Regions from separate parts of the Halomonas sp. HG01 genome, predicted to be linked through region 1. Evidence: predicted binding sites of a transcription regulator. Region 1 holds the regulator's gene; each other region holds the start of a gene.
What was found. Region 1 encodes FNR, which switches genes on or off when oxygen is low (the NO sensors DNR and NnrR bind a similar motif). Its sites were predicted from a motif close to TTGATNTANATCAA; they were not measured.

Region 1 (4,073 bases):
GATGAAGCTGGCGATCATGCTCGACGCTCATGCGGTGGCCGGCAATCCGGCACTGCTCGAGCGGGTGAGGGAGACGCTGTTCGAGGCGGCCTCCCGTGACGAGCTGCTGCTCTCCTACTTCGCCCGGCCGGTGATGCGCTTCTCCACGCCGCTGACCCTGTTCGGCTCGCTGAAGAAGCCCCAGCACGGCATCGACATCAAGAAGGGCGGCATCTTTCCCATCGTGCATGGCGTGCGGGTCATGGCGCTGGAGCGCGGCATCCTCGCCACCGGCACCCTGGATCGCCTCGATGCCCTGGCCGCCGACGGGCGGCTCGAGGAGCGCTTCGCCGAAGACCTGGGGGAGGCGCTGTCGCTGTTCACCCAGCTGCGCCTCGAGCAGCAGCTGGCGCGGCTGGAGGGCGACGGCGGCGACGAGAGCGGCGAGCCAGACCGGGTCGTGGTCCAGTCGCTGTCGTCGCTGGAGCGTGACCTGCTGCGCGAGGCGCTGCACATCGTCAAGGACTTCAAGCAGCGGATTTCCCATCGTTATCACCTCGAATACACCTGAGGTGGCCGGCCGCCGCCTCTCGACACGACAAGGACATCGACATGCTCAAGACCCTGCGCCGCCTGGTCGACCGCCACCGCCACGCCCATGGCCAGTATGGCTGGCTGTTCCGCCCCTATACGGGGGAGGAGCTGGTGGCGCTGGCCGTGCAGTCGACCGGCGGCGACGTGCGCAGCGCCGAGCCGCTGGCGATCGCCGCGGTGCGCCTGCGCGGCGATCGGGTGCTGACCAGCGAGTCGCTGGAGCTGCGGCTGACGCGCCCGGAAGGCGTGGACGCCGAGGTGCTGCGGCGTCACGGCCTGCGCGGCATCGATCTCGACGACGGCGTGACGCTCGACCAGGCCCTGGCGCGGCTGCTCGACTTCGTCGGCAATCGCCCGCTGGTCGGCTGGCGGCTGGATCGCGACCTGGCGTTGCTGAACCGCCCGCTGCGCGCCCGATTCGGCTTCGACCTGCCCAATGCCGGCATCGACCTGGTCCAGCGTTACCAGCGTTACCATCATCATTCGCGGCTCGAGGTGGCACCGGCCTTCGAGCGGGTCGCCGCGCAGCTCGAGGTGCCGCTGATGGGGCGCCACAGCGTGCTGGGCACCGCCGTGACCACGGCCCTGATGCACCTGCGGCTGGACCGCGACGCGCTGCTCGAGCGCCGCAGCGGCTGAACGCGCGCCACGTCGCCAGCCTGGCGGCAGGGTGGTAGGATAGGCGCCCTTTCCCTTTCCCCGATTGCCCTGGCAGCGCCCCGACCATGCAAGATGCCGTGACCTTCGATCCCCGTCCCGCCGATGAGGCCGCTTCGGCCGAGCCGTCGACCCTGTCCGCCGAGGCGCCCGACGCCAAGGCCAAGCGCGAGTTCAACAAGCTGCAGAAGCGTCTGCGGCGCCAGGTCGGCAACGCCATCATCGACTTCGACATGATCCGCGAGGGCGACAAGGTGATGGTGTGCCTGTCCGGCGGCAAGGACAGCTACACCATGCTGGAGATCCTGCGGAATCTGCAGCGCAACGCGCCGGTGAACTTCTCGCTGGTGGCGGTGAACCTCGACCAGAAGCAGCCCGGCTTTCCCGAGCACGTGCTGCCCGAGTACCTGGACGGGCTCGGCGTCGATTACCATATCCTCGAGCGCGACACCTACTCGGTGGTCAAGGAGAAGACCCCGGAAGGCAAGACCACCTGCGCGCTGTGCTCGCGGCTGCGCCGCGGCTCCCTCTATGGCTATGCCGAGGAGATCGGTGCCACCAAGATCGCGCTCGGTCATCATCGCGAGGACATCCTCGAGACGCTGTTCCTCAACATGTTCTTCGGCGGCAGCCTCAAGTCGATGCCGCCCAAGCTGCTCTCCGACGACGGCAAGAACATCGTCATCCGCCCGCTGGCCTACTGCCGCGAGGCCGACATCGCCGAGTTCTCGGAGCGCATGGCCTTCCCGATCATCCCCTGCAACCTGTGCGGCTCGCAGCCGAACCTGCAGCGTCAGGTGGTCAAGGAGATGCTCGCCGAGTGGGAGGCCAAGCATCCCGGCCGTCTGGAAAGCATGTTCAAGGCGGTCACCAACGTCGCCCCCTCGCAGCTGGCCGACCGCGAGCTGTTCGACTTCGCCGGGCTGGAGGACAAGCAGGCGAAGATGCAGGCCGACCGCATCGATCTGCACCAGGAGCGATAAGCGGGAAGCTTGGAGCGCGGCACTTCGTGTCGGGAGAGGGAAGAACCTAACAAAGACCGCCCCCATGTGCTGCCGGCCATGGGGGCGGTGTGTTTTCCGGCTTCCCGCTCGCGGCGAAGGCGCGTCAGCGGCAGCCCTCTTCCTCGGCCAGCTTGGCCAGGGCGTCCAGGTCGAGGATGTTCACCTCGCGGCCGGAGACGGCCACCAGGCCCTGCTGCTGGAAGCGGCCCAGGATGCGGCTGACGGTTTCCACGGCCAGCCCCAGGTAGTTGCCGATGTCGGCCCGGGACATGGAGAGCCGGAAGCTGTAGGCGGAGTAGCCGCGGCGCCGGAAGCGGTCGGAGAGGCTGGCGAAGAAGGTGGCCAGCCGCTGGTCGGCGGTCTTGCGCGACAGCAGGCGCATCATGCGGCGGTCGTCGCGCATTTCCTTGCTCATGCTGCGGTAGAGCTGGGCGCGCAGCTCCGGCAGGCTTTCCGACAGGGCATCCAGGCGATCGAAGGGGATCTCGCACACGGTGGTGGTCTCGAGCGCGATGACCGAGCCGGGATAGGTCGACTCGTCGATGCCGTCCAGCCCCACCAGTTCGCTGGGCAGATAGAAGTTGGTCAGCTGATCCATGCCGCCGCCTTCGCTGGTGATCTGCTTGAGGCTGCCGGAGCGAACCGCATAGACGCTGGTGAAGGGGCTGCCCTGACGGAAAAGCGACTCGCCCTTCTTGAGCGGCGGACGGCGGCGGATGATGGCATCGAACTGATCGATGTCCTCGAGTTCGAGGGCCAGGGGCAGGCACAGGGAACTCAGGCTGCAGGTCCGGCAGCGGGTCTCGTGCAGCAGTGAGCGGCGCCTGCCGGCTGCGATATCGGGCATGCTGTCCTCCTTGATCGGGGCTTGCCTTCCCCATTATGGCGGATAGCACCCGCCCGGGCATAGCATCCCTTAGCCGTGTCCCGCGCCCGAACGGCGGCAGCGCGACCAGTGCCCCGATGCGGTGGCCAGTCGCCCCTCATCCAGCGCCGCGGCATAGTCCTCGGCCGAGCCGGCGTTGCAGGCCACGGCGTCGGGCAGCCGCGAGATGGCACCGGGGCCAAGCCCCAGCCGGTCGCGGGCCTGCTCGCGTCGCGTCTGCGCCCGGGCGTCCTCCAGCGCGGCGCCGTGGCGGGCGTAGAACCCGCCTCCCAGCGACCGATAGCCGTTTCCGGCCAGGCGGTCCTCGATCCGAGCCAGCAGTGTCGCCGGCAGCGTCGACTCGCCTTCCTGCCAGGCGGGGTCCGGGCGCAGCGAGAGGCGTGGCGGCGTCATGGCCATCAGCGTGGCGAGCGCCGCGGCGGCCTCCTGCTCGGGCGTCGCCGGCGGCACGATCAGCACCAGGTTCAGCGAGTGCCAGCCCATGCGGACGCTCTCGTCGAGCAGCGGCTCGATGCGTGACTGCAGCCGCGTCAGGGCTTCCGGGCGGTCGGCCCTCGGCAGGCGCATGACCAGCTTCAGGCGGTTGAAGCCCAGTGCCTCCAGATGGCGCAGGGTGAGAAGATCCGTGGCACGGGGATCGAGTTCGACGGTGAAGTCGCGCCAATGTCCCGATTCGAAGGGAAAGCGCGAGGCCAGCCGATCGACCAGCCCGCTCATCCGCGACAGGCTCAGCCAGGGGGGCAGGCTGCCGCCCCAGTGCAGGGCCTCGATCCGTCGATCGGGGGCGAGGCAGCGTCGCACCAGCACCATCTCGCGATCCAGTCGGGCCAGGTCGACTTCGAACGGGTCCATGCCCTTGGCGTGATCGACGCGCGCGTCGCCATCGTGGCGCAGCGGCAGGCGCAGATGCAGCGACAGGGGACGGGCGTCGGCGTTGCTGGCGGCCAGCGCCG
Region 2 (4,073 bases), 850 kb from region 1:
CGCGGTGCTCATGGCGTGTCTCCCGGCAATGAGGTGGCCGTCGTCTCTCGGTGGAGCTGAGGCGTGAAGTGCAGCCTGACCTCGGTGCCCCCTTCGGCCGGCTCGTGCAGCTCGAGGCGACCGCTCAGGCTGGCGGCGCGTTCGTGCATGATGATGGTCCCGTAGTGTTCCGGCTGGTTCGATGTGCCCCCGAGACCGATGCCATCGTCGCGGATGCTGACCGCCACGCGGCCCGCCTCGTCGGTGCTCAGGCTGACCTCGCAGCGCTTCGCCCGGGCGTGATGGACGACGTTGGACAGCGCCTCGCGAACGATCTGCAGGGTATGCACCTCCTCATTGGGTGACAGTGGGCAGTGATCGAGGCAGTAGTCGAGGCGAAGGGACAGCTCACCGCGACGGACGAATTCGCGCACCGTCTCCTCGAGGGCAGCCTCCAGCCCGGCGTCAGACATCTTCAGGCGGAAGGTGTTGAGCAGCTCGCGGAGCTGACGGTAGGCGGCGTTGAGGCCTTCGCGCAGTTCATCGACGATCGCCTCGGTGTCGGCATGGGCCCCGCCGGCCCGGGCCTGGGCCTGCAGGCGGGAGACCTGGATCTTCAGGTAGGAGAGCGACTGGGCCAGCGAGTCGTGCAGTTCTCGAGCGATCACCGCGCGTTCGTCCATCAGCGCCAGCCGGCGCTGCTCGGCGTAGCCCTGGGAGAGCGATAGCGAGGTGGCGATCAGACCGGCGATGGTTTCGACCAGGTCGCATTGCCAGCGCCGAGGCGGCGACTCGGGCGAATATTCGAGCAGCAATACCCCGTAGTTCCGCCCCGCCTCGTTCACCGCGACCCGATACACCCAGGGGGTGTCGCCGTTGCCGTCGAGACAGGGCTGGCAGGCCGGCGCGCGACAGAAGTCGGGGCAGTCGTCGGGTCGGGTGGAGAGCCGCAGGTAGGCGCGCTCGGCATCGCTCTGGCTCAGGCACAGGGTGACGGGGCCCAGACCGGTGACGGCGGCGAGGTCTTCGAGCACCCGGCGGTAGCTGGCATCGCCGATGGGGGCGCCGTTGAGCTGGCGCGCGGCCTGGTAGAGCACCTCGAGCGTCTCGTTGCTGCGCTCGAGCTCGGCGGTCTTGGCCTCGACGCGCGCCTCGAGCTGACCGTAGATCCGGGACAGGCTGTCGTTCATCTGGTTGATGGTGCGCGACAGAAGGCCCAGTTCGTCGTCGGCCGCGTAGCGGGTGCGGCCGCTGAAGTCGCCGCGCCGTGAGCGATCGACGATCCTGAGCAGGTCACGCAGCGGGGGGATGACATCGGTGGTCAGCTTGTACATGGCCAGGAACACCAGGCCCAGGGTCAGGAACAGGATGACCCCCTGGAACAGGCGCATCAGCTGGATTCGCGACTCGGCCTCGCGCTGGAGCTGGTCGACCAGGCGGTCCACCTGGTCGACGAAGTCGCCGACCGGCAGCGTGGCCGGAACGCCCGCCGCTTGCATCCGCGGCCGCAGCCGGTCGTGCCATTGCGCGATGACGGTGCGGTACTGGCGGTTCAGCGGATGCCGTGGATCGTCCGCCAGGCGTCCGGTGATCGCCGGCGAGGCGAGGCTGCGCTCGAGTTCGGCGATCTGCGCCCGGCGAGCCTCGCTGTCGGCATCGGCCCGCTGGGTGGTGCTCAGCAGACGATAGGCCTGCATGCGCAGGGCGCCGGCCTGGTTGATGGCGGCCGCGTCGCCACGGGCGTTCTCGGCGATGATGATCGAGCCGAGCATGCTGGTCAGCGCCAGCAGCACGATGCCGGCCATCGCCAGGCCGGCGCGGAAGGACAGGGAACGGGGCATGACATCCGGCATCGCGCCAGGGGCGCCGCCTACCTCCAAAGAGTCGCCTTTGTCACCACGCCCGGTGCAACACCGGGCGGCAGAAGCAAATGCTAGTTGAATCAGTGGGTTGTGAAAAAACTCCTGCTACCTCCAAAGAGGTAGACACGGCTAGGGTCGGGGATGGCGCTGCGAAGCGCCTTGACCCAGGTCAACGGCCTCGCCTCACCGCCGGCGCTAAGGTCCTCCTACCGCGTCTTTCGCACCTTCGGTCCGGTGGAAGGGCGCTCCCGGAAGCCTTTCACCGAGCCAGAGGGGGAGATCATGGCCAACCCCACCCCATCGACCAGGCGCGCCCAGAATCGCGCCCTGTTCCTGTCCACGCTGGCGTTCACGCTGTGCTTCGCGGTGTGGACGCTGTTCTCCATTCTCGGCCTGCAGATCAAGCAGGAGTTCGCCCTGTCGGACACCCAGCTCGGCCTGCTGATGGCGACCCCGGTGCTCACCGGGTCGATCAGCCGCCTGTTCCTGGGCATCCTCACCGATCGCTTCGGCGGGCGCTGGGTGTTCAGCCTGCTGATGCTGGCCACGGCGGCCTGTGTCTACCTGCTGACCTTCGCCACCAGCTACCCCATGCTGCTGCTCGGCGCCCTGGGCGTCGGCCTGGCCGGGGGTTCCTTCATCGTCGGCGTGGCCTACACCTCGGCCTGGTTCGAGCAGGAGCGCCAGGGCACCGCCCTGGGGATCTTCGGGGCCGGCAACGTCGGGGCCGCGGTGACCAACTTCGGCGCCCCCTTCCTGCTGCTGGCGCTGGGCTGGCAGGGGGCGGCGCTGGTCTACGCCACGGTGATCGCGATCATGGGCGTGGCCTTCCTGCTGCTGGCGCGGACCGATCCGCAGAGCGAGCGGCGCCGGGCCGAGGCCGTGCCGCTCAGGCAGCAGCTGGCACCGCTGGTCGAGGTTCGCGTGTGGCGCTTCTCGCTGTACTACTTCTTCGTGTTCGGCGGCTTCGTCGCCCTGGCGCTGTGGCTGCCGCACTATCTGGTCGAGGTCTACGGCCTGAGCATCACCGCCGCCGGCATCGTCGCCGCGCTGTACACCATTCCGGCGTCGCTGTTCCGCGTCCTTGGCGGCTGGCTGTCCGACCGCTACGGCGCGCGACGGGTGATGTACTGGACCCTGATCGCCTCGGTGGCCTGCACCTTCCTGCTCAGCTACCCGCCGACCCGCTACCGCGTGCAGGGCGTTCACGACATCCTGGAATTCTCCTTCGCCATGAACCTGGTCGGCTTCGTCGTGCTGATCATGGTGCTGGGCTTCTTCATGTCGCTGGGCAAGGCAGCGGTGTTCAAGCACATCCCCAGCTACTATCCGCAGCACGTCGGCGCGGTCGGCGGGGTGGTGGGCATGATCGGGGGGCTCGGTGGCTTCTTCCTGCCGCTGACCTTCGGCATGCTCAACGACGTGGCGGGCATCTGGCAGAGTTGCTTCATGCTGCTGTTCGCGGTGTCCGCCGCGGCGCTGGTGTGGATGCATTACGCCATCCTGCGTGCCAGCCGTCAGGAGTGGCGGGCCGGCCGGGAGGTCACCGATCTGCCGGAGCTCGCCACGCCCAGCCGTTTCGTGCTGCAGGACTGGCGCCCGGAGGATCCGGATTTCTGGTCCGAGAAGGGCAAGCGCATCGCCACCCGCAACCTGTGGATCTCGATTCCCAATCTGCTGCTGGCCTTCTCGGTGTGGATGGTCTGGTCGGTGGTGGTGGCCAAGCTGCCCCAGGTGGGTTTCGACTACACCTCCAACCAGCTGTTCTGGCTGGCCGCGCTGCCGGGCCTGTCCGGCGCCACGCTGCGCATCTTCTACAGCTTCATGGTGCCGATCGTCGGCGGCCGGCGCTTCACGGCGCTGTCGACCGCCTCACTGGCGTTGCCGGCGCTGTGGATCGGCTTCGCGGTGCAGAATCCCGACACCCCCTATCTGGTGATGCTGATCCTGGCGCTGCTGTGCGGCTTCGGCGGCGGCAACTTCGCCTCGAGCATGGCCAACATCTCGTTCTTCTATCCCAAGCGCGAGAAGGGCAACGCCCTGGCGCTCAACGCCGGGCTGGGCAACCTGGGCGTCAGCGTCATGCAGTTCCTGATCCCGCTGGCGATCACCGCCGGGGTGTTCGGCGTGCTGGGCGGCGAGCCGCAGACGCTGGGCGACGGTGAGCGCCTGTGGCTGCAGAACGCCGGCTTCGTCTGGGTGCCGTTCATCCTGCTCGGCGCCGTGGCGGCC
Region 3 (4,073 bases), 1.7 Mb from region 1:
ACGGCCGCCAGGTAGGCGCCCTTGCGCAGGTAGAAGTCGGCCACCTGCAGCTCGTGGCGGGCCAGCACGTTGCGCAGGTAGACGATGCGCTGCTGGGCATCCGGCGCATATTGGCTGTCGGGGAAGCGCTGGACCAGCTCGCGGAAGTCGGAATAGGCGTCGCGGGTGGCGCCCAGGTCGCGCTTGGAGATGTCGATCAGCCGCAGCCCTTCGAGGCTGAAGCGCCCGGCCTGCCAGGCGGAGAGACCGCGCAGGTAGTAGGCGTAGTCGACTTGGGGATGGTCCGGGTGCAGGCGGATGAAACGGCTGGCCGCGGCCCGCGCCTTCTCCCAGTCGTCGGTCTGGTAGTAGGCGTAGATCAGTTCCAGCTGGGCCTGCTCGGCGGTATCGCCGAACGGGAAGCGGGTGTCGATGGCTTCGAGCCGGTTGATGGCGGTGGTAAAGCGTCCGCCCTCCAGCGCCGAGCGTCCCTCGTCGTACAGCTGGCGTTCCTGCAGGTCAGGCGCCTCCTGCTCCTGAGAACTGGCACAGCCGGCCAGCAGGGCACTCGCCAGCAGCATGACGGCCAGGCGGGGTCCGGTCGTGATAACGCGCATCGTGATCCTCGTGTCAAACAACCCTGGGTGGCCGTGCTAGAATCGGCCCGAATTCGCCCACTATAAAGCACCTCGTGGCAAAACGCAGTCACCGCGCCGAGCGTGCTGCCGCGGAGCGCTCCACCGCCCAGACGGATGATCATCGAGTCCATGTCCCAGACCTTCGAAGCCCAGCACCGCGTCCCCGAGCACATGGCCGGCCTGCGCCTCGACCAGGCCGCCGCCGACCTCTTCTCCGACTTCTCCCGGGAACGCCTCAAGGCCTGGATCAAGGAGGGCGCGCTGACCCTGGACGGCCGTCCCGCCAAGCCTCGCGACAAGGTCTACGGCGGCGAGGCCGTGGCGCTGACCGCGACGGTCGAGGACGATGCCCGCTTCGAGCCCGAGGACATCCCGCTGGACGTGGTGTACGAGGACGACGAGGTGCTGGTGATCAACAAGTCGCCCGGCCTGGTGGTGCACCCGGCCGCCGGCAATCCCGATGGCACCCTGCTCAACGGCCTGCTGCATCACTGTCCCGCGCTGGCGGCGGTGCCGCGGGCCGGCATCGTGCATCGCCTGGACAAGGACACCAGCGGGCTGATGGTGGTGGCCAAGACCCTGGGCGCCCAGACCGCGCTGGTGGAGCAGCTCCAGGCGCGTACCGTGTCCCGCGAGTACGACGCCGTCTCGGTCGGGGTAATGACCTCCGGCGGCAAGGTGGACGCGGCCATCGGCCGTCACCCCAAGGACCGCAAGCGCCAGGCGGTGACCGCCTCCGGCAAGCCGGCGGTGACGCACTATCGGGTGGTCGAGCGTTTCCGCGCCCACACCCACGTGCGCTGCAAGCTGGAGACCGGCCGCACCCACCAGATCCGCGTGCACCTGGCGCACCTGCACTATCCGCTGATCGGCGACCCGGTCTACGGCGGGCGCCTCAAGCTGCCGGCCGGCGCCGGCGAGACGCTCAAGGAGGTACTGCGCGAGTTCCCCCGCCAGGCGCTGCACGCCCGCAAGCTGGCCTTCGTGCACCCGACCAGCGGCGAGACGCTGACCTTTCGCGCGGCCCTGCCGGATGACATGCTGATGCTGCTGGACTTCCTGCGCGAAGACCGCGAGACCCGCCGCTAAGGAAACCGCGATGAGCGATGCCCTCGACCTGCGCCCGACCCTGATTCGCCCCGACTGGCCGGCGCCGCCCTCGGTGGCGGCCTGCGTTACTACCCGCGAGACCGGGCCCAGTCAAGGGCGCTTCGCCGCCTTCAATCCGGCGCAGCACGTCGGCGACAACGCTGCCCACGTGGCACTGTGCCGCCGCCAGCTGCAGAAGGAAGTCGGCGACGACCGGCCGCTGCTGTGGCTCGATCAGGCCCACGGCGCCCGGGTGCAGTCGGAATACCTCGAGACCCCGCCCGAGGCCGATGCCTCGGTGGCCCTCGACCGTGGTCATGCCTGCGTGGTGCTGACCGCCGACTGCCTGCCGGTGTTCTTCTGCGACCGCGACGGCCAGCGGGTCGGCGTGGCCCACGCCGGCTGGCGCGGCCTGGCCGGCGGCGTGCTCGAGGCCACGGTGGCCGCCATGGGCGCGCCGCCCGAGTCGCTGATGGCCTGGCTGGGGCCGGCGATCTCCAACGCCCAGTTTGAGGTCGGGCGCGAGGTGCGCGAGGCCTTCGTCGCCGTGCAGCCCGATGCCGCCGAGGCCTTCGTGCCGAGCCCCTATCGGTTGGGCCACTACATGGCCGACCTGTACAAGCTGGCGCGCCTGCGCCTGGAACGGCTGGGACTGTCCCATATCAGCGGCGGCCACTTCTGCACCGCCTGCGAATCCCGTTTCTATTCCTACCGCCGTGACGACGGCGTCACCGGCCGCATGGCCAGCATGATCTGGCTGCGCTGAGTTACCCGCGGCGAGAGCGCCTCGCTCCTTGATGCATATCAACCCTCCGGCGTTTCCTCCGGCGGCCGACTTGAAAGCCGGCCATCCTGACGCCACTTAAGATGTCAAGACTCATGACATTGGGACAGGCGGCGCGTCCGAATCGCGCCGCTACCCCGACGGAGGAAACGCTATGCGAATCGACAAGTTCACCGCCAAGCTGCAGAACGCCGTGGCCGATGCCCAGTCGCTGGCCGTGGGCCACGGTCATAACCAGCTCGAGCCCGGCCACCTGCTGCTGGCGCTGCTCGATGCCAGCGATACTGGCGTCAAGGCGCTGGTGCAGAAGGCCGGCGGCGACGCCGCCAGGCTGCGCGACGGCCTGGTCGGCCATCTCGACGACCTGCCCAAGGTCGGCGATTTCGACGGTGAGGTGCAGCCGTCCCGCGACCTGATGAAGCTGTTCAACCTCACCGACCGCGAGGCCCAGAAGCGCGGCGACCAGTACATCGCCAGCGAGCTGGTGCTGCTGGCCGCGCTGGAGATGCGCCATGCGGTGAGCAAGCTGCTTGGCCAGGCGGGTGTGAGCCGCAAGGCGCTGGAGACCGCCATCGACAGCGTGCGCGGCGGCGAGAAGGTCAGTGATCCCAACGCCGAGGAGAGCCGCGAGGCGCTGGAGAAGTACACCCTGGACCTCACCGAGCGGGCGTCCAGCGGCAAGCTCGACCCGGTGATCGGCCGCGACGACGAGATCCGCCGCACCGTGCAGGTGCTGCAGCGCCGGACCAAGAACAACCCGGTGCTGATCGGCGAGCCCGGCGTCGGCAAGACCGCCATCGTCGAGGGCCTGGCCCAGCGCATCGTCGACGGCGAGGTGCCCGAGGGCCTCAAGGACAAGCGCGTGCTGTCGCTGGACATGGGCGCGCTCCTGGCCGGGGCCAAGTTCCGCGGCGAGTTCGAGGAGCGCCTCAAGGCGGTGCTCAAGGAGCTGGCCCAGGAGGAGGGCCGGATCATCCTGTTCATCGACGAGCTGCACACCATGGTCGGTGCCGGTAAGGCCGAGGGCGCCATGGACGCCGGCAACATGCTCAAGCCGGCGCTGGCGCGCGGCGAGCTGCACTGCGTGGGCGCCACCACCCTCGACGAGTACCGTCAGCACATCGAGAAGGATGCCGCCCTGGAGCGCCGCTTCCAGAAGGTGCTGGTCGACGAGCCGAGCGAGGAAGACACCGTGGCTATCCTGCGCGGCCTCAAGGAGCGCTACGAGGTGCACCACGGCGTCGATATCACCGACGGCGCCATCATCGCCGCGGCCAAGCTGTCGACCCGCTACATCACCGACCGCCAGCTGCCGGACAAGGCCATCGACCTGATCGATGAGGCCTGCTCGCGGATCCGCATGGAGCTCGACTCCAAGCCCGAGGAGATGGACCGCCTCGACCGCCGGCTGATCCAGCTCAAGATGGAGCGTGAACACCTCAAGAGGGAGACCGACGAGGCCTCCAAGAAGCGCCTCGACAGCCTCGAGGAGCAGATCGAGGAGCTCGAGCGCGAGTACGCCGATCTCGATGAGATCTGGAAGGCCGAGAAGGCCAGCATCCAGGGCGCGGCCCAGTTCAAGG
Region 4 (4,073 bases), 1.0 Mb from region 1:
AGGCGATTGAGGATGCCGCGCGCCGGGCGCCCGGACAGCGCCGTGGTCATGCGGGTCGTCTCGGCACGCTCGCTCTTGAGGGCCGCGCGATAGCCCTCGTTGGCCGCCGATTCCGGGCACAGCAGGAAGGCCGTCCCCAGCTGGGCGGCGCAGGCGCCCAGCGCCAGGGCCGAGCGGATGCCCTGGCCATCCATGATGCCGCCGGCCGCAACGATCGGCAGGTCCATCTCCCTGACCAGCCGGCGAACGAGCACGGAGGTGCTCAGCCGCTCATCGTCCGCCTGCGGATCGAAGCAGCCGCGGTGCCCGCCCGCCTCATCGCCCTGGGCCACGATGGCGTCGACGCCCCGCGCCTGGATCTCGCGCGCTTCCCGCAGGTTGGTCGCCGTCGCCAGCGTGTAGATGCCGGCCTCACGCAGCGCGCGTATCCGCGCCTCGGCCGGCAAGCCGAAGTGAAAGCTGACCACGGCGGGGCGCGTCTCGAGCAGCATCTCGAAGGCCGCCTCGTCCTCCACGAAGCTGCGGTAGATCTCGTCGAGCCCCGCCGGCGGCTCGCGGTCATATTCCCGAAACAGCGGCGCCAGGTGCGACAGCCAGGCCGCCTCCAGGGCCGGGTCGCGCACGGCGGGCGCATGGCAGAAGACGTTGACGTTGAACGGGCGGGGCGTCAGCGCCCGGGTGCGCTCGATCATCGCTCTAGCCTTGTCGACGCCGCTGGCGCCGATGCCCAGCGAGCCCAGGCCGCCGGCATTCGATACCGCCGCCGCCAGCGCCGGCGTGGCCACGCCGGCCATGGGCGCCTGGATGATTGGCTGGATGCCCAGCCGGTCGATCAGGGGATTCGGCGATGTCATGGGAATGGCCTCCACGAGTGCGGGATACGGTGGCGTCGGTTGACAGCAGTGGGCGGCATGGCGTCTTTTATCGGCGCGCCAGCCGCCGCGACGTCGCCCGAGCGCCGGGCCCTTGCCTCGACCCGGACGCCACGAGGCGGCGCACGACGCCATGGCGGCTAGGGAACAAGAAACAGGGGAGTGTGGGATGTACGTCGAGAGTGTGGAAAGGGAAGACTACCGCGAGCTGCTGGAGGTCTGGGAGGCCTCGGTCAGGGCAACGCACGACTTCCTGCGGGAAGACGACCTGCTGGAGCTGAAGCCGCTCATCTATGAGCAGTATTTCGGCGCCGTCGATCTAACGTGCGTCAAGGGCGAGAGCGGTGACATCCTGGGCTTCTGCGGCGTGCAAGACGGCAAGATCGAGATGCTGTTCGTCGCGCCCCAGGCGCGCGGCGCCGGCATCGGCGCCTTGCTGCTGGATGACGCGGTGACCGCCCAGGACGCCTCCCGGGTGGACGTCAACGAACAGAACCCGCAGGCGCTGGGCTTCTACCGGCACAAGGGGTTTTCCGTCACCGACCGCTCGCCGCTCGACGGCTTGGGCAAGCCCTATCCGCTGCTGCACATGGCGCTGGTGCCCACGCCGTGACGCGCCGCGCCCCTGGCCTCGGCACTGGCGCCTCAGCCCGGTAACAAGCCCTCGCCGAGCGCCTCGCCCAGCCTATCCACCGCGGCGGCCAGCCTCTCGTCGATGACGTGGAGATACTCCGTCCAGTCGTCGACGTGGTTGAGCTCCGCCTTGCCGTCCGAGATGCCGCGCAGCACCACCAGCGGCACGCCGAAGCGGGTGCAGGCGCGCAGGCAGGCGTAGCTCTCCATGTCCACCATGTCGGCGGCGATGGCGGCATAGGCCGCGCCCGAGACGATGTTGGCGCCGGTGGAGAGCGACGCCTCGCGAATCCCGGGAATGCGCAGCGGAAGAGGCAGGATGTCCGGCAGGTCGAGGAAGGGCGTCACGCCCTTCTGGAAGCCGAGCGGCGAGGCGTCCATGTCGCGGTAGGCCACCGAGGTCGCCTGATAGACCTCGGTCTGCTCGAGCGCCCGGCTGCCCGCCGAGCCCAGCGACACCACCAGGTCCGGCCGTTGCCCGCGCGCCGCAAGCTCCGCCAGCGCCGCGGTGAGCTCCACCGCCGCCTCCACCGGCCCCACGCCGGTCATGAAGGGCGTGAACCGCTCTCGAAGATGCGGCCCGTATTCGGCGTCCGCCGCCATCACGAACAGCACGGAGCGCCCGCCCAGCGTCGTCAGCGGCGCCGGCGCGCGTGGTGTCTGGTTCATCCCCAAGTCTCCCGCAGTTGATAATGGCCACCATCATGGCGGGCAGGCGCGTTGGCGCCAAGCGGGCGAGGGCGTGAGGGAGGCGAGCGGGTCGTTCCCGCAAGACCGACCTAGATCAAAAGCCTAAGTGAAATTGTCACCAAGCGGTGACATTCTGAACCCCTCGTTCTAGGCTGATGGATCAGCCGACTCGCAAGGGAACTGCCGATGGCCGATCACACCGAACCCCGCATCACCCTGCATCCGCATTCCCGGCGGGTGCGCATCCTTACTGGCGACACCCTGATCGCCGATACCCGCAACGCCATCGAGCTGCGCGAAAAAGGCTATCCACACCGCCACTACATTCCGAAAGAGGATGTGGATATGGCGAAGCTCTCGATTTCCTCCACCGTCACTCACTGCCCCTTCAAGGGCGATAGCACTTATTACTCGCCACCTCATATCCAATGTAGCCAAGGGCTATGAGCAGCCGAGTGACGAGATGTAGGAGTTTTTTTAGTTGCTGGTTATTTGTGGCGAAACAAATAATTAAGTTTTTTAAAGTATGAGGTGGTGATGAGTTTGGCGAGAAGTATTGAGGATAAGGTTTCGGTTGAAAGTCCAGATTTTTCAAACTGCATCAGCGTTTTGGAACATGATTTAGAGATAACCGGAGTTGATGCGAAAGTTAGGCTTCACTATCTTAGGTTTGACGGTAATAAAAGGCCAATGGTCAAAGCTTTGGCAGACACTTTATATGCTTACATTATAGATTACTGTTTGTCTGCAAGAAACAGGAGCGAAACTTTAACCGCGCGCCAGTCTGCAGTGTTAACCAAGGAGGCCCGAAGTTTGTTTCGTCACCCAGAGATAACAGATGATTCACCTGATAAAACTGGTGAAGCCGGCGAGACATTGCTTTATTTTTTATTGGAAGCTGTACTTAAAGCGCCGCAAATGGTGTCAAAAATGGAGCTAAAGACGAATCACAAGGATGAGGTTAAAGGTTCGGATGGCATTCATGCCAAATGGAATGCTGAGTTGGAGATGGTTGATTTTTATTTTGGCGAATCAAAGCTATATAAAAATTCTTCTGATGCATTAACTTCAGCGTTGAAAAGTGTTAATGACTTCCATGATATAAAAATGTATGAGCATGAGTTCAACATGGTTACAAAGCACTTTAAGTATGCTGACGAAGAAGTTAAACGTGAGATATCTCAGCTATTTGTGAATGGTAATCCAGGTCCAAATGTTAGGATAAATCATGCTTGCCTGATCGGATACGACTACGATGGTTATGATAAAGTATGCTCAGCGCCTCAGAGTGAGCTAAAGGATAAGTTTGAGTGTGAATTTTTGGTGAATGCTTCTAAGCTCGCAAGGGGGTTGCAGAGAAAACTTGATGGTTTTGAGAAAAAATATTTGGTTTTTGATGTTTTCTTCTTGCCATTCCCATCAGTCGTTGAGTTTAGGAATGCTTTTAATGAGGCGCTTGATTGATTGCTATGAGTAATGTAAAAAAATTGTTTGAAAAACTACATGTGCAAAGCACGCAAAAGCAATTGCCCGGGAAGACATCTGTATCAGATAGTGATCTCGATGACACGGAAACTAACCAGCTTCTAGGTCATGCCTCAATTCTATCCCTTTCTGAAGCGCCCGAAGATAAAATGGCTGCATATGAAATTATTACTAGGCTTTTAGAGATCAGGGGAGAAGGGAATACTAAGCTTTTAAATTTTTCAGAAGTTATAATGTCTCGGTTGGGCAACTTTCCAGCTCGCCAGCTGTTAAGGGAACGCTTCAATGACAAGAGTAGAGTGATACCAAGTTTTTTAAGCTTAGAATGTTTGACAAGAGAAGTTGAGAACTCGGTTTATATAGATGATGAGTCAATAAGTTTAACTGATTTTC

Region 2: a site for FNR is predicted at 2,001-2,014, ahead of UN84_RS09915 (nitrate/nitrite transporter). Genes of this name have one in related genera too.
Region 3: a site for FNR is predicted at 2,501-2,514, ahead of clpB (ATP-dependent chaperone ClpB). Genes of this name have one in related genera too.
Region 4: a site for FNR is predicted at 2,280-2,293, ahead of UN84_RS01535 (DUF427 domain-containing protein). Genes of this name have one in related genera too.

The regions. Positions count from the first base shown of each region.
Region 1 is NZ_CP022134.1:2,941,272-2,945,344, reverse strand. Features, by position in the region: gene UN84_RS14015 (putative nucleotidyltransferase substrate binding domain-containing protein) at 1-550, shown strand, start outside; gene UN84_RS14010 (DNA polymerase III subunit epsilon) at 592-1,212, shown strand; gene ttcA (tRNA 2-thiocytidine(32) synthetase TtcA) at 1,299-2,213, shown strand; gene fnr (fumarate/nitrate reduction transcriptional regulator Fnr) at 2,338-3,081, opposite strand; gene UN84_RS13995 (hypothetical protein) at 3,151-4,073, opposite strand, start outside.
Region 2 is NZ_CP022134.1:2,093,547-2,097,619, reverse strand. Features, by position in the region: gene narL (two-component system response regulator NarL) at 1-12, opposite strand, end outside; gene UN84_RS09920 (histidine kinase) at 9-1,820, opposite strand; gene UN84_RS09915 (nitrate/nitrite transporter) at 2,124-4,073, shown strand, end outside.
Region 3 is NZ_CP022134.1:926,612-930,684, forward strand. Features, by position in the region: gene UN84_RS04240 (outer membrane protein assembly factor BamD) at 1-596, opposite strand, end outside; gene rluD (23S rRNA pseudouridine(1911/1915/1917) synthase RluD) at 747-1,706, shown strand; gene pgeF (peptidoglycan editing factor PgeF) at 1,717-2,472, shown strand; gene clpB (ATP-dependent chaperone ClpB) at 2,645-4,073, shown strand, end outside.
Region 4 is NZ_CP022134.1:321,212-325,284, forward strand. Features, by position in the region: gene UN84_RS01520 (NAD(P)H-dependent flavin oxidoreductase) at 1-854, opposite strand, end outside; gene UN84_RS01525 (GNAT family N-acetyltransferase) at 1,042-1,485, shown strand; gene UN84_RS01530 (5'-methylthioadenosine/S-adenosylhomocysteine nucleosidase) at 1,518-2,174, opposite strand; gene UN84_RS01535 (DUF427 domain-containing protein) at 2,382-2,642, shown strand; gene UN84_RS01540 (HamA C-terminal domain-containing protein) at 2,733-3,659, shown strand; gene UN84_RS01545 (DEAD/DEAH box helicase) at 3,665-4,073, shown strand, end outside.